Regions from separate parts of the Streptococcus sp. SCPM-O-B-23252 (M501) genome, predicted to be linked through region 3. Evidence: predicted binding sites of a transcription regulator. Region 3 holds the regulator's gene; each other region holds the start of a gene.
What was found. Region 3 encodes Rex, which represses fermentation and respiration genes when NADH is low (regulators of the CRP and FNR family bind a similar motif). Its sites were predicted from a motif close to TTGTGAANTANTTCACAA; they were not measured.
Positions count from the first base shown of each region.

Region 1 (4,386 bases), 200 kb from region 3:
GCAATAAGGACAGGAAATTCTCTAATAAAAAAAAGAATGTTGACCCTCAACATTCTTTTTTTATGTTTTATTCACTTTCACAAATCAATTGGGTTAAACCCTTACTTCTTAGTCAGGGCCCAGCTCTTAGCCACAAGCTCAAAGAGAAGATCATCCTCCACTCGACCATCCAAGGGAATGCTGATCCAGTACTTCTTGTTCATATGATAAGCCGGATAGAAATGGGGTTCTTCTAAGAGTTGGCTGACATGATCCTGTTTAAGATTTAAGACCTCAATCTTCCCTTCCTGCCTCGCATCTAGCTTGGACCAGTCTATCTTCATCAAGACGCCAAACCATTTGAGATCCTTTTGATGACGGAAGACGCCCGAGTCCGGAGAACGGTCCCAGAGGTATTCGATAGGACGGTCATATTGCCGGCTGATCCAATCCACCAAGCGCTTGGTCTGAGGATACAAAAAATCTTTGACAGTAAAACAGGAGCTTCTGATATCCTCTAAGGCCTGCTGGCAAGCTTCTCTGACTTGGCCAACATATTGACCAACCATCTGGTCCATATGAAGCTGCACATAGTCGTCGCCTGTCTCCTGATCCACTAGCCAAAAATGCACTTGCTTACTTTGGACAGTCACATAAAGTTTGAAGTCTCCATCCAGGATCTGTTGATCATAGTGAAACTTCTCTCCCTGCTTTGAAAACCCATAAGCTAGAGCTTTTTCATTGTCTATACTGTATTTCTCAAAATAATCTGGTAAAAACACGTACTACTCCTTTCCTCCAGTATACCAAAAATCAAGAAAAAAGAGCTGAGATTTCTTCCTCAACTCATATATCTTTAAAAGACAACACGAGTTCCATGGACCTGATCCACCCCTGGAACATCAAGGAAAAGCTGACGATTCTCCAAAGAGACTCCTCCACCTGCCAAGATTTCTAACTGGCGATCTGCAAGCTGGGCATACTCTTCGTAGCGTTGCAACCGTTGTTCTAAGTCTGTTTCTGGACTGCCGGCTCTTGTTAATAGTCTCGTCACGCCTACTTTCTTCATCCACTCGATACTCGCAGCTTGATCTTCTAAAGGAATCTGGTCAAATGCCATATGCATGGTCAATTCAAATCCTTGACTGGCTTCGATGAAACGAAGCATAGCATCTTTATCCAGCTGATTGTCAGCAGTCAAAGCCCCAACAGCTAAACCATCAACACCCAGGTCACGGGCAATTTTCCAGTCTTCTAACATTATGTCTAGCTCTTGCTCAGAGTATACAAAATCTCCACCTCGTGGACGAATCATAACGATGACCTTTGCCTGATAATCTTTAGCAAGCTTCACAGCCTCTTTGATCACACCATAGCTTGGAGTCGTACCTCCAACCGCTAAGTTATCACATAATTCTACACGACGCGCTCCTGCTTGAAAAGCCTTCTCTAACAGTGTTATGTTCTCTGCACAAAATTCATATAACGGCATCCTAAATCTCCCTGTATTTGAAATCGTTTTCTTGTTCTACCTTACTCTTTTTTCATTTCTTTGTCAATTAGAAAAACCATCAGCCTCATCAGAAACCTATGGTTGATGCTTAATAGGAAATTGGAACAATAATCTGTAATACCATGTTCCCTTTTTCGACCTTCGCAGAATGGATTCGGTAGCCACTTGTCGGCATGGTCAATTGGATTTGATTCCCTATCATAGTAGCTCCTGTGCCCTCTTGGTTAACTTTTTCAGCAATCTTTGAAGCAACCAAGCTACGTGGAATCGGCAGATGTCCAAGACGGGCCCGTTCTAGGTTCAAGGTCAATTGTTGATCCGTCACACTAGCTGAAAAGTCCATGCTCACCATGGTTTCCACCGGTCCCAGTTCAATCGGAACCTGAACATTGATATACTCTCCATTCATAGCAACTGCTGTATTGAGGAGAGTTTCATCTGTCATTTCCCCTGCCATGGATTTAATAACTTGGCGCAATTGAGGAGAATTCAGTTGAAGCTCTGTTTGCAGGCCAGAAGCAGTCACGTCTGCTGTAGAGAAGCCTTCTTGAGCCAGATCTACCAGCGAAGTATTCACTGTTACATTTTTAAATTGCTCTTGAGTCGAAACCTTTGCTGGTATCAAGAAAACTGCTAAGACAATAACTAGGAGGAAGGTCAGTCCGATGAGTCGTTTGATCCATTTCCACATATGGTCACCTCTTTTCGTTTTGATGGATAGAAGAGAATTCACCTCTATCACTATTGATCTATTCTTTTTAAAATACGACTTCTATTCTACCCTAATTTTTCAAAAAAAGCGAACGAGAGGAATAAGGTGCACATAAGAAAAGAGGTGGAAAAAATCCCAACCCCTATTTGAATGTTAATGGAATTGCATCCCACCATCCACGATGATGGTTTGTCCTGTAATGTAGTTTGAATCAGGACCAGCAAGGAAGCTAACCGCTGCAGCGACATCTTCGGGTTCGGACAAACGTTTAAGGGTAATATCTTTAGCGAAAGTTTGCATACCCCATTCGTCATCTTTACCAGCGTTCTTACCAACTTCATGAGCGATATCATACATCATTGGAGTCTTAACGATACCAGGTGCATACGCATTGACAGTAATACCTGAATCAGCCAAGTCACGTGCCAAAGTTTGAGTGATACCACGAACTGCAAACTTAGTACCACCATAGACAGTCAAGTTAGGGTTACCTACAACACCTGCTTGTGAAGTTGCATTGATGATTTTTCCGCCATGGCCAAGCGCCTTGAATTGAGCTTGTGCAGCTTGAGCACCCCAGATGACACCACCAACGTTGATGGCAAAAGTGCGTTCAAATTGTTCTTCTGTAATCGTATCAAGTGGTGTAGTTGGAGCAACACCAGCGTTGTTAACGACAACATTTAAATCTCCGAAATGATCCACAACTTTTTGGAAAGCTGCAGCCACTTCAGCTTGTTTGGAGACATCAGCAACGACCGCAAAAGCATTCTCTGCTGATAACTCAGCTACTGCTTTTTCTGCTGTCTCAGCATTGTAGTCTAAGACTCCGACCTTGAAGCCATCTTGTACCAATCGTTTTGCAATCGCAAAACCGATCCCTTGACCTGCACCTGTGACAATAGCTACTTTAGACATATGATTCCTCCTTGGTATCCCCGATACCAGCAAACGTTCATAGAAGAACAGCAAAGGTTGACAGTCAGTTTTGGGTGAATCTATCATAAGTTCCTTCCAAAACTATGCTAACAGTATACTCCTTTGTGAAAAAAGTGTCAAACTCTAGCCTGTTATTTTCTAAAGTATTTTACAATCTATCTTATCTTTATTTAGTAATAGATTAACTGATTATAATAATTTTGAAAAGGGTTTTATATCTTGACAAAAACACTCCTATTGTCTATTGTTTTGGGCCTTATTTCATGCTACACTAATTATAAGACAATCAAATAATAAGGAGATCTAACAATGAAAGAATTCATGGATAAATTGAATAACCTACCTAAACCAGTTCAATACATTATTGCGATCATTATTTTCTTTATTGCGTTTTACATTTCTTATAGCTTGTTTTAAGTTAGAACGTACAAAGCTCTCTTTATCTGATACAGTATTTTAAAAGAGAGTGGGACAGAAATCGGTAATTCGTTAGAATTCGATTTCGTCGTCCCACCTCCTCACAGTTGAGTAGGGCTGTAAAAGCTGATGAAATCAGCGTGGTAGAGCCCACTCAACCACTGCGTCTTGCTCGATAATCCAAAGACAATTGAGAGGCTAGGACTTTTGTCCCAGCCTCTTTCATTTTTTAAAACATTTTAAAGACTGCTACTGCAAGTACTGCACCGATGATTGGACCAACTACTGGGATCCAAGCGTAACCCCAGTCACCATCTCCTTTGTTAGGAATAGGAAGGAGGCTGTGCATGATACGAGGTCCTAGGTCACGAGCTGGGTTGAGAGCGTAGCCTGTAGTTCCACCGAGAGACAAACCAATCCCTACAATCAAGGTACCAACGGCAAAAGTACCAAGTCCTGCTTGAAGGTCATAAAGACCAAGTGCAAAGATGGTCAATAGCAAAACAAAGGTTCCAAGGATTTCACTGATTAGATTGGAAGTAGTGTCTTTGATAGCTGGACCTGTACTGAAGGTTGCAAGGATATTTCCAGGATTTTCTTCTGCTAGGTAATGCGGTTTGAACTGTAACCAGACAAGGACTTGCCCCACCATGGCTCCAGCAAATTGAGCGATGATATAAGGAATCACAGATGCCCAAGCTAGTCCACCATTAAGAGCAACCCCAATCGTCACCGCTGGATTCAAATGTGCCGGACTTAACTTGCCAGAGATAAAGGCTGCCACTGCAACTGCAATCCCCCAACCAAGAGTAATGACGATCCAACC
Region 1 covers NZ_JBYQGS010000001.1:668,152-672,537, reverse strand. Annotated here, with positions in the region: gene AC3E6G_RS03315 (hypothetical protein) at 1-7, shown strand, start outside; gene AC3E6G_RS03310 (MmcQ/YjbR family DNA-binding protein) at 102-761, opposite strand; gene AC3E6G_RS03305 (copper homeostasis protein CutC) at 836-1,471, opposite strand; gene AC3E6G_RS03300 (hypothetical protein) at 1,581-2,183, opposite strand; gene AC3E6G_RS03295 ((S)-acetoin forming diacetyl reductase) at 2,358-3,122, opposite strand; gene AC3E6G_RS03290 (MIP/aquaporin family protein) at 3,790-4,386, opposite strand, start outside.
Region 1: a site for Rex is predicted at 3,246-3,263, ahead of AC3E6G_RS03295 ((S)-acetoin forming diacetyl reductase). Genes of this name have one in related genera too.

Region 2 (4,386 bases), on a different contig from region 3:
CTTGACCACTCACTACTGCTTCCCCAACCTTCTTCCCAAAAATTGGATAGTGGGTCCGAGCATGGTCATAGGTTCCGAAGTCAAGGACTTCATAGCCTTTTGATTTCAAAAATTCAGAAACAGCCATTTTTTCATTTGTGACGATATGGTCACATCCAATTGCAATTTTCATTCGTTTACTCCTCCCCTTAGCACATCTTGTTGAGCATATCGACACGGATTTGGTGGCGACCACCGTCATACTTACCGTTTACAAAACCTTTGGCAATATTTTTGGCCAATTGATCACCCACGATTTGAGCCCCTATGGTGATCATACGAGAATTGTTGTGTCCACGAGTCATGTAGGCAGAGCGTTCATCTGAAACTTCTGCGGCAACCATTCCTTTAATCTTAGTCGCTACCATAAATGGACCTGCACCATAAGCATCAATGACAATGCCCAGATTATCTTCTGCTTGTTTGACTTCTTTAGCAACAGCCAAGGTCACATCAACAAAGTCTTGCCCTTCTTCAGTGACATCCACCACTTGGAAACCTTCTGCTTCCAAATATTCTTTGACTACTTCTTTTAAACGGATACCAGCCGCATCCGCACCAACTACAATTGCCATATGCTTCTCCTTTTTGCATTTCCGTCAACAAAGAAAGTTCTCCTCTTTCTCATTCGACTTCGTTTTGTTATTCACAAACACAGTATAGCGCTAATTTTGTTTGTTGTCAACTATTTTTGTTTATTTTCTTTATTTTTTATTATTTTTTAGTTCTAAATTGTTTGTAATAAACAAAAAAAGAGAGAATCGCTCTCTCTTTTCAGTTTATTATTTATACAATCACACGTGTATATTCCTCTAATTCTTCATGTGCTTTCTCAGTTGCATCGTCCGTTATCACCGCAGTTACTTTTTTCAAGGAACAGATAGAGGTAAAGTCTTCCTTGCCAATCTTGGAGGAATCAATCAGTAGGTAAGCTTCAGAAGAACGTTCTAAGGCTAACTTTTGCGTATAGGCTTCTTCAAAAGAAGAGGTCAGAACGCGTCCATCCACAATGCCATTCCCACTAAAAAACATCTTGTGGAAGTACATTCTTTCCATGAGAGTGTTCGTTATCTCGCCGACAAAAGCTTGACTGGTTTCTCGAAGTTCCCCTCCTAAGAGGATTACCTTAAAGGTATCACTTTTCTTCTTTAACAACTCTTGGAAAATCGGCAGACAGTTGGTCACCACACGCAATTCCTTATTATTAATGGCTTCGGAAAGAACCTCAACAGAGGTCCCCGGCCCAAGGAAGATACTCTCACCTTCTTTTATCAGTTCGCTAGCTTTCTTCGCTACCTCACGCTTAGCCAGAATATTCTTGAGTAACTTCTCTTCATGGGGAAGCTCTCGTGAAGGGAGGAATTGGTTACTTTTGGCTCCATTTCGAACCCGAATAAGGAGCCCTTGCTTTTCCAATTCAATCAAATCCCGACGGACAGTCATATCCGACACCTGCATACTTTCCATGATGTCTTGAACATAAACGGTTCCAGCCTTATTGACCAGATTGATGATCTCATTCAGTCTTTCCTGTTTTTTCATTTCCTACCTACTTGCTTCGTTTTTGTTTATTATAACCTTAAACTGACAGAATCGCAATCATTTTTTGTTTGAAATAAACACTTTTCTAAATAAGAGAACCAAAAAAGGCTTATCCTTACGGATAAACCTCTGGTTAATAACGTTTCAAGCAAGATTAAGCTTTGTTTTCGCTACCAAATACGTCGATACGTTCTTCAACTGAAGCTGTGATTGCTTCGAATCCTGGTTTTAAGAATTTACGTGGGTCGAAGAGTTTCTTCTTGTCGTATTCTGCTTCGTTTGCATCGTATTCACGTACGAATTGACGAGTTGCGTTAGCGAATGCGATTTGGCACTCAGTGTTAACGTTAACTTTCGCAACACCAAGTTTGATAGCTTCTTGGATTTGCTCATCAGGGATACCTGAACCACCGTGCAATACGATTGGGAATCCTGGAAGAGCTTCTGTCAATTTCTTCAAGTGATCAAGGTCAAGACCTTCCCAGTTTGCTGGGTATGGACCGTGGATGTTACCAATACCTGCAGCCAAGAAGTCGATTCCTGTAGCAACCATTGCTTTAGCATCTTCGATTGGTGCCAATTCACCTTTACCAACGATACCGTCTTCTTCACCACCGATTGTACCAACTTCAGCTTCAACTGAGATACCTTTAGCGTGAGCTTTTTCTACAACTTCTTTCGCCAATTTAAGGTTTTCTTCAACTGGAAGGTGTGATCCGTCGAACATGATTGAAGTATAACCAACTTCGATACACTCAAGAGCATCTTCATAGTGACCATGGTCCAAGTGGATTGCAACTGGTACAGTGATACCCATTGCTTCAACAAGGTTAGCGATCATGTTGCGAGCTACTTTGTAACCACCCATGTATTTAGCAGCACCCATAGAAGTTTGGATCAAAACTGGAGCTTTTTTAGCTTCTGCTGCACGCAAGATAGCTTGAGTCCACTCAAGGTTGTTTGTGTTAAATCCACCAACTGCGTAACCATTGTCACGAGCTGCTTGGACAAATTTTTCTGCTGAAACGATTGCCATTAGTTGTAGGCCTCCTCTTATTTTTTGTGGTTAAACCACTTACATTGTTTATTTTATCACTTTTTCATTGAAAATGCTAGCTTTTCCTGAACCTTTAAAGCGTTTTCTTCTCTTTCAAGCATTCTTTCTGCTAAATGAACAAGAAAAAAGACAGCCGAAGCTGCCTTTATCATCCGATGCGGAGAGAGGGACTTGAACCCTCACGACCTAAAGCGGTCACAGGATCCTTAGTCCTGCGCGTCTGCCAATTCCGCCATCCCCGCGATTGAGTACCTTACTAGTATATCAATCTTATACTTTCTTGTCAAGATTTTTTTCAAACTTTTTTCAAACTTTGAACTTTATTACAGGGCCAGAAGAGCATTGGCTCCTTCACTTCACTCGCCTGTTCAGATGTTGACAAATCTTCTTTACTGAAGGGCTTCTTTATGGGACTGGAATTGTCTCACTGGGGGTAACCAGATATTTTTCAAATTCTAAATCGGGCATGCAAGAGGACAAATCTTCTCTAATCCGCTCCAGTGCTTCCAAGCGCATCTCTACAGAGGTCGCTCTGTTTCCCTGGATGATAAAGAGGGCATTGCGGGTAGTCTCCTCCATCTTATAGCGCTCACCATCTCTCACATCTAGCCAGGCCATAATACCCTCTTGATCTCGGTAGACCGGATCGGTTTCACTAACATGCTTTTCTGTTGATAAGATGGGCAAAAAGGTATCCTCTCTTTGACTAATCGTAAACTCGATTGGTCCCTGGATTTTATCCAGATCATGCCCTCCAATGGCTAAAAAGGAACGGATACATTCAACATTATAGATATCAATCACACTATTGATCGTCGGAAGGAAGCCTCGACTTTGGATATTCTTAACCAAAGCAAGAATAGTCGGCGGGTTCTTCTTGACACTACGCCCCACTTCCTTCAACAAATCCATATAGCCTTGTACAACTGCCTCCTCTTTCACCGAGCTGAGATCACAATTTAAGGCCCAGGCTTCCATCTCCTTCTTTTTAGCTAGAAAAGTTGCAGACAAGGGAGCTTGTGGATCCACCTGTTTGGCCACTCCTATTACAACTGTCTCAATCCCCAAATCCACCAAACTTTGATCAAGTATCCAGTCCATATGCCCTTCCTCCTTCTGCGCTACGTCAGGCTTACACTCTTATTATACTCCTCCTTGAAGCCTCCTTCAAGCAAAAAAAAAAAAACAAGGAACGAATTCCTTGTTTTTTTGGATTATTCTTCTTCGTCGTAAGACTCTTCTTCGTCTTCTTCGTCACTTAACTCAACTTCTTCATCCAACTCGTCTGGTGAGATTTCATTGATTTCAGCGTCATAGGCTTCCACTTCATCCTTCTCATCTTCTGGGTTTTCATCATCGTAAGTAAGCGCTGGATCTGCTTCGTAGACATCTTCGTCTTCTGGATCATCCGCATTGTAATCGATCGCATCTTCGTCTCCATCCATAAAGGCGTTGACACGTTTTTTCTTACGTTTCTTAGGCTCTTCGTCTTCATCTGTTTCTTCAAGAGCGATGATTTCTTCATCTACTTCATCGATCGCATACCATGAGCGAAGTCCCCATTTGTTGTCTCCTAGTGGGATAAAGCTTCCATCCACATTTAATTCTGTATAGAACAATGGAAGAGCTTCACGAATTTCACTGTTTGATTTTTCGAGGTAGTTTTGAATTTCATTGACCAGGTCATTGAAATACATTTCATGATCACGGCCACGTGACTCTAAGATCGCACGGGCTACTTCAATCAT
Region 2 covers NZ_JBYQGS010000002.1:50,529-54,914, forward strand. Annotated here, with positions in the region: gene lacB (galactose-6-phosphate isomerase subunit LacB) at 1-172, opposite strand, end outside; gene lacA (galactose-6-phosphate isomerase subunit LacA) at 189-614, opposite strand; gene AC3E6G_RS06620 (DeoR/GlpR family DNA-binding transcription regulator) at 826-1,581, opposite strand; gene AC3E6G_RS06625 (class II fructose-bisphosphate aldolase) at 1,736-2,617, opposite strand; tRNA gene AC3E6G_RS06630 (tRNA-Leu) at 2,795-2,880, opposite strand; gene AC3E6G_RS06635 (B3/B4 domain-containing protein) at 3,044-3,739, opposite strand; gene rpoE (DNA-directed RNA polymerase subunit delta) at 3,853-4,386, opposite strand, start outside.
Region 2: a site for Rex is predicted at 2,662-2,679, ahead of AC3E6G_RS06625 (class II fructose-bisphosphate aldolase). Genes of this name have one in related genera too.

Region 3 (4,386 bases):
AATTTTAGTTACAGACTCTGTAGCAACCAAAGAACAAAAACCAAAAAATGTAAAATACATTACTGCAAGCGAATTGATTGGAGAGGCCCTTGTTCGTATCCAAGAGCGTAAACCAGTTAGTCCACTCTTTGCATACCACAAGAAATAAGGTGATGGCGTGATTTATTTTGACAATGCGGCAACCACTCCCCTAAGCCCAGGAGTAATCAAGGTGATGACAGAAACGATGGAAACTAGTTTCGGAAATCCCTCTAGTCTCCACTCCCACGGTCGCCAAGCGAAAAAGATTCTTAGAGATGCTAGGGAATGTGTTGCAACTTGTTTAAAGACCTCTAGTCAACAGATTATCTTCACTTCTGGCGGGACCGAAAGCAATAACACCGTTATAAAGGGCTACTGTCTCAAACATAGACAGCAAGGGAAACATATTATTACCACGGCTATTGAGCACCATGCCGTCCTTGAACCAATTGAGTACTTAGTTAAAGAATATGGATTTGAAGTAACCATCATTCAACCGGTCGATCAAAAAATTCGCCTTGAAGATATTCAAGCTGCACTTCGTCCCGATACTATTTTAGTATCCACTATGTATGCCAACAACGAAACGGGTGATCTCTTACCTATCAAGGCAATTTCTGACCTTTTAAAAGACCATCCTGCTGCTTTTCATGTCGATGCTGTTCAAGCCGTTGGTAAACTTGCTGTAGCCCCTGAAGAGCTTGGAGTTGATTTTCTAACTGCATCGGCCCATAAATTTCACGGGCCTAAGGGAGTTGGACTTCTCTATGCTAAAAAGCCTGACTTCTTCAATCTCTTACACGGGGGTGACCAAGAAGACAAGCGTCGAGCTAGTACAGAGAACTTGATTTCAATTGCTGGAATGGCTCAAGCCCTCAAAGAAGCAACTGATCAGTTAGACGCAAATTATCAGTATATTCAGACCTTATCTAAACGTATCCTAACCGGCCTAGAAGATTTAGATTTCTATCTGAATGGCACAGACTCCAAACTTCCTCATGTCTTGAACATTGGCTTCCCAGGTATCAGCAATGATATCCTACTGCTTCGTTTAGATATGGCAGGGATTTCAGTCTCAACTGGCTCTGCTTGTACTGCGGGGACTGTTCAACCAAGTCACGTCCTTGCAGCTTATTATGGTGAAGATTCCCCTCGCTTGAAGGAATCTATTCGCATTAGTTTATCCGAATTCAATACTTCTGATGAAGTCGATATTTTTATTACAAACATTCATAAAATTTTAGGAGAATTACATGGCATTTGAAACATCTGTCTCATTAACAAACTGTGATTACACATACGCAATCCACCCAAATATCAAGAAATATACCCTACGTGACAATACTTTTACACAAACAAAGGTTGGTAACTACGAATTAAATCGTTTATTAGAAGCTATTCCAAATAGCGGAGATGGCTTTAAGTTAAAGATTATCATCAATAAGGATTTAACAGGATTTAAAATTAACATTACTGACAAGTCAGGCCTTCGTTTGGTAAATATTTTTAAAAATCCAGAAAACAAAATTATCCAACAAAAATTCTACTTCCTCATGGACAGTTTAGTTGAACGTGAAATTTTTGAAAGGATTGAAAACTAATGACCAATGGTCCTGTAGTCCTCACCTATTTGGATGCATACCAAAAAGAACGTCAGGTTAGCTACGATAACATCGATCACTGTCTATTAGCCTTCTCAGGCTGTGTGACCATTCCAGATTCCTATCAGGTTGTTTCTGTTACCTACAAGGAGCATCCCTTACCTTTCACTGGAAAAATCGGTGACTTTTATCGCTATCTGATTCAGTTTGATCAGAGTTTAAGAAATTCCAATTAACAATGAAAACACCTTTTTGGTGTTTTTTTAGTATAAGATAGTTGCTTTTTTCACAAACTTTTTATACAATAGATTTGAAAGGTTGTGATATTGTGAAACAAGATAAGACTAATCCAATTCCTCGTGCTACTGCTAAACGACTCTCCTTGTATTACCGCATTTTCAAACGCTTTAATGCAGAGAAAATTGAGCGAGCAAATTCAAAACAAATCGCTGAAGCCATCGGGATTGATTCCGCAACTGTTCGTCGTGACTTCTCCTACTTTGGAGAGCTAGGACGACGTGGTTTTGGTTATGATGTCAAAAAGTTAATGAATTTCTTTGCTGATCTCTTGAATGATAACTCCATCACCAATGTTGCTATCGTCGGGATTGGAAATATGGGGAGTGCCCTTCTTCACTATCGCTTCCATGAGCGAAACAAAATGAAAATTGTCATGGCATTTGATACGGATGATCATAAGTTAGTCGGCACTAAAAGTAAAGATGGTATTCCGATTTACGGCATCTCCACACTAAAAGAAAAACTTGAGGGACAAGAGATTCAAACAGCCATTTTAACCGTTCCAAGTGTAAAATCTCAAGAAGTTGCAGATTTACTGGTTGAAGCTGGTATCAAGGGAATCCTTAGCTTTTCTCCAGTACACCTAACAGTTCCAAAAGATGTGGTAGTCCAATATGTCGATCTAACCAGTGAATTGCAAACCCTTCTCTACTTTATGCGCAAAAATTCATGATAAGCAAAGAGGCTGGGACAAAAGTCCTAGCCTCTCAATTGTCTTTGGATGATCGAGCAAGACGCAGTGGTTGAGTGGGATCTACTACGCTGATTTCATCAGCTTTTACAGCCCTACTCAACTGTGCGGAGGTGGGACGACGAAATCGAATTCTAACGAATTACCGATTTCTGTCCCACTCTCTTTTTTTATACCAATAAATCTGTTTCTTCCCGGTAGCTATAATAATCATCAGTTGAGACAATCAGATGGTCCAGGAAAACAATTCCTAGACAATTACAGGCTTCAATCATTTGTTGGGTGACACCATCATCATTTTTGCTGGGATGAATGATTCCAGAAGGGTGGTTGTGAACCAAGATTAAAGATGTCGCCATATGCTTGATGGCATAGTGCAAGATTTCTCTCGGTTCTGCAATACTACGATTAACTGTTCCGATAAAAATCACTTGCTGATGGATAATTTGATTTTGGGTATTCAGATACAGGGCCAGTAAATGCTCCTGTTTCTCATGGCCTATTTTTTGCTGCATCATTTTTGCCAGCTTCTGACTACTCATGATTTGTTCCGTTTCAATCACTTCAGAAGTCTGTATTCGTTTCCCTAATTCAATAGCAGCTAACAGCTCAATGGCTTTAACTTTCCCAATTCCTGGAACTTCCTGTAACTCCTGAAAACTCATACTAGCCAGTTCTTTTAAACTCTTTAGTGAGGCCAACAGGTCTTGAGCGATCTCGTAGACTGGTTTATTTTTGTTCCCCGTCCGTAATAAGATGGACAGCAATTCTTGATGACTGAGCTTATCGGGTCCTTCTGTTAGCAAGCGTTCTCTAGGTAAGAGACCTGATTCTTGAAATACAATATGATACATAAAAAACCTCCTCAATTAATAATTCGCAATTGAGGAGGAAAAAGGACGATTCTGTAAAAATTAAATTGGACAAACTACTTCTCTTAGGTTTTCAAGAATTCGAGTTTCTTCATTTGAGAAGTTAATTCTATAGCATTCTTGTACTTGTTCCAAAGACGCAAGGAATTGACGAATTTCATATCGAATTAAGTGTTCTTGATCATTAGGAAGGTTTTCAATGGTTTTGAAGACCTGTTCAACTTCGTAGATTCCCTTGGTAATAAGGCCTGTTTTGGGGAAATCATTGACCAGTAAGCCATAGAAGTTTCTTAACAAAGTATAGATATCTTCTGTGAGCATTCAGTTCCTCCAAACTTCTTTCTATCACTCTTCTATTATAAAATAGAAAGCATGCAAAAATATGTCAGTCAGGTAACATTTCATGACTATCCTCTTACAAGTTGGCAGAAAATTAACAGAAAAAAGAGGTCAAAGACCTCTTTACAGATTGAAAACAAAGTAATTAAAAAAACTTTCCTTAGGTGAGTACGGACGTCAGCGAACTTCGTAGAAGTTCCATGACTAATTATTGAGTCTAAGGTCTCAATAATTCCGAGTGCCTGAATTAACAGTGTTTCAGGCACTTTTCTCACAGCGGAAAGTCTTTCTTCTTCTTAAATGACTAAAAATAAAATTCATTTTTTGAAAATACTCCAGCTGTTTTATGTATAATAACAATTTGTCTACATTCAAAAAAGAGGTCAAAGACCTCTTTTTAAGTTGATTATAATTGCATTTGATTATAAGATTTTGTGAAAGCTTCCAGTATATCTTTTGGTGCTTTTGAGTAATCTACTGAAGTTTCCAAAGTACCTTTTACAATCGTACGATAAGTTGCTGCAGCATCCTCACAAGTCACTAAGGTGATTTCATTAACCCC
Region 3 covers NZ_JBYQGS010000001.1:870,277-874,662, forward strand. Annotated here, with positions in the region: gene AC3E6G_RS04230 (ribose-phosphate diphosphokinase) at 1-148, shown strand, start outside; gene AC3E6G_RS04235 (cysteine desulfurase family protein) at 158-1,285, shown strand; gene AC3E6G_RS04240 (DUF1831 domain-containing protein) at 1,275-1,622, shown strand; gene AC3E6G_RS04245 (DUF4649 family protein) at 1,622-1,858, shown strand; gene AC3E6G_RS04250 (redox-sensing transcriptional repressor Rex) at 1,951-2,595, shown strand; gene radC (RadC family protein) at 2,784-3,467, opposite strand; gene AC3E6G_RS04260 (porphobilinogen deaminase) at 3,528-3,806, opposite strand; gene AC3E6G_RS04265 (class A sortase) at 4,231-4,386, opposite strand, start outside.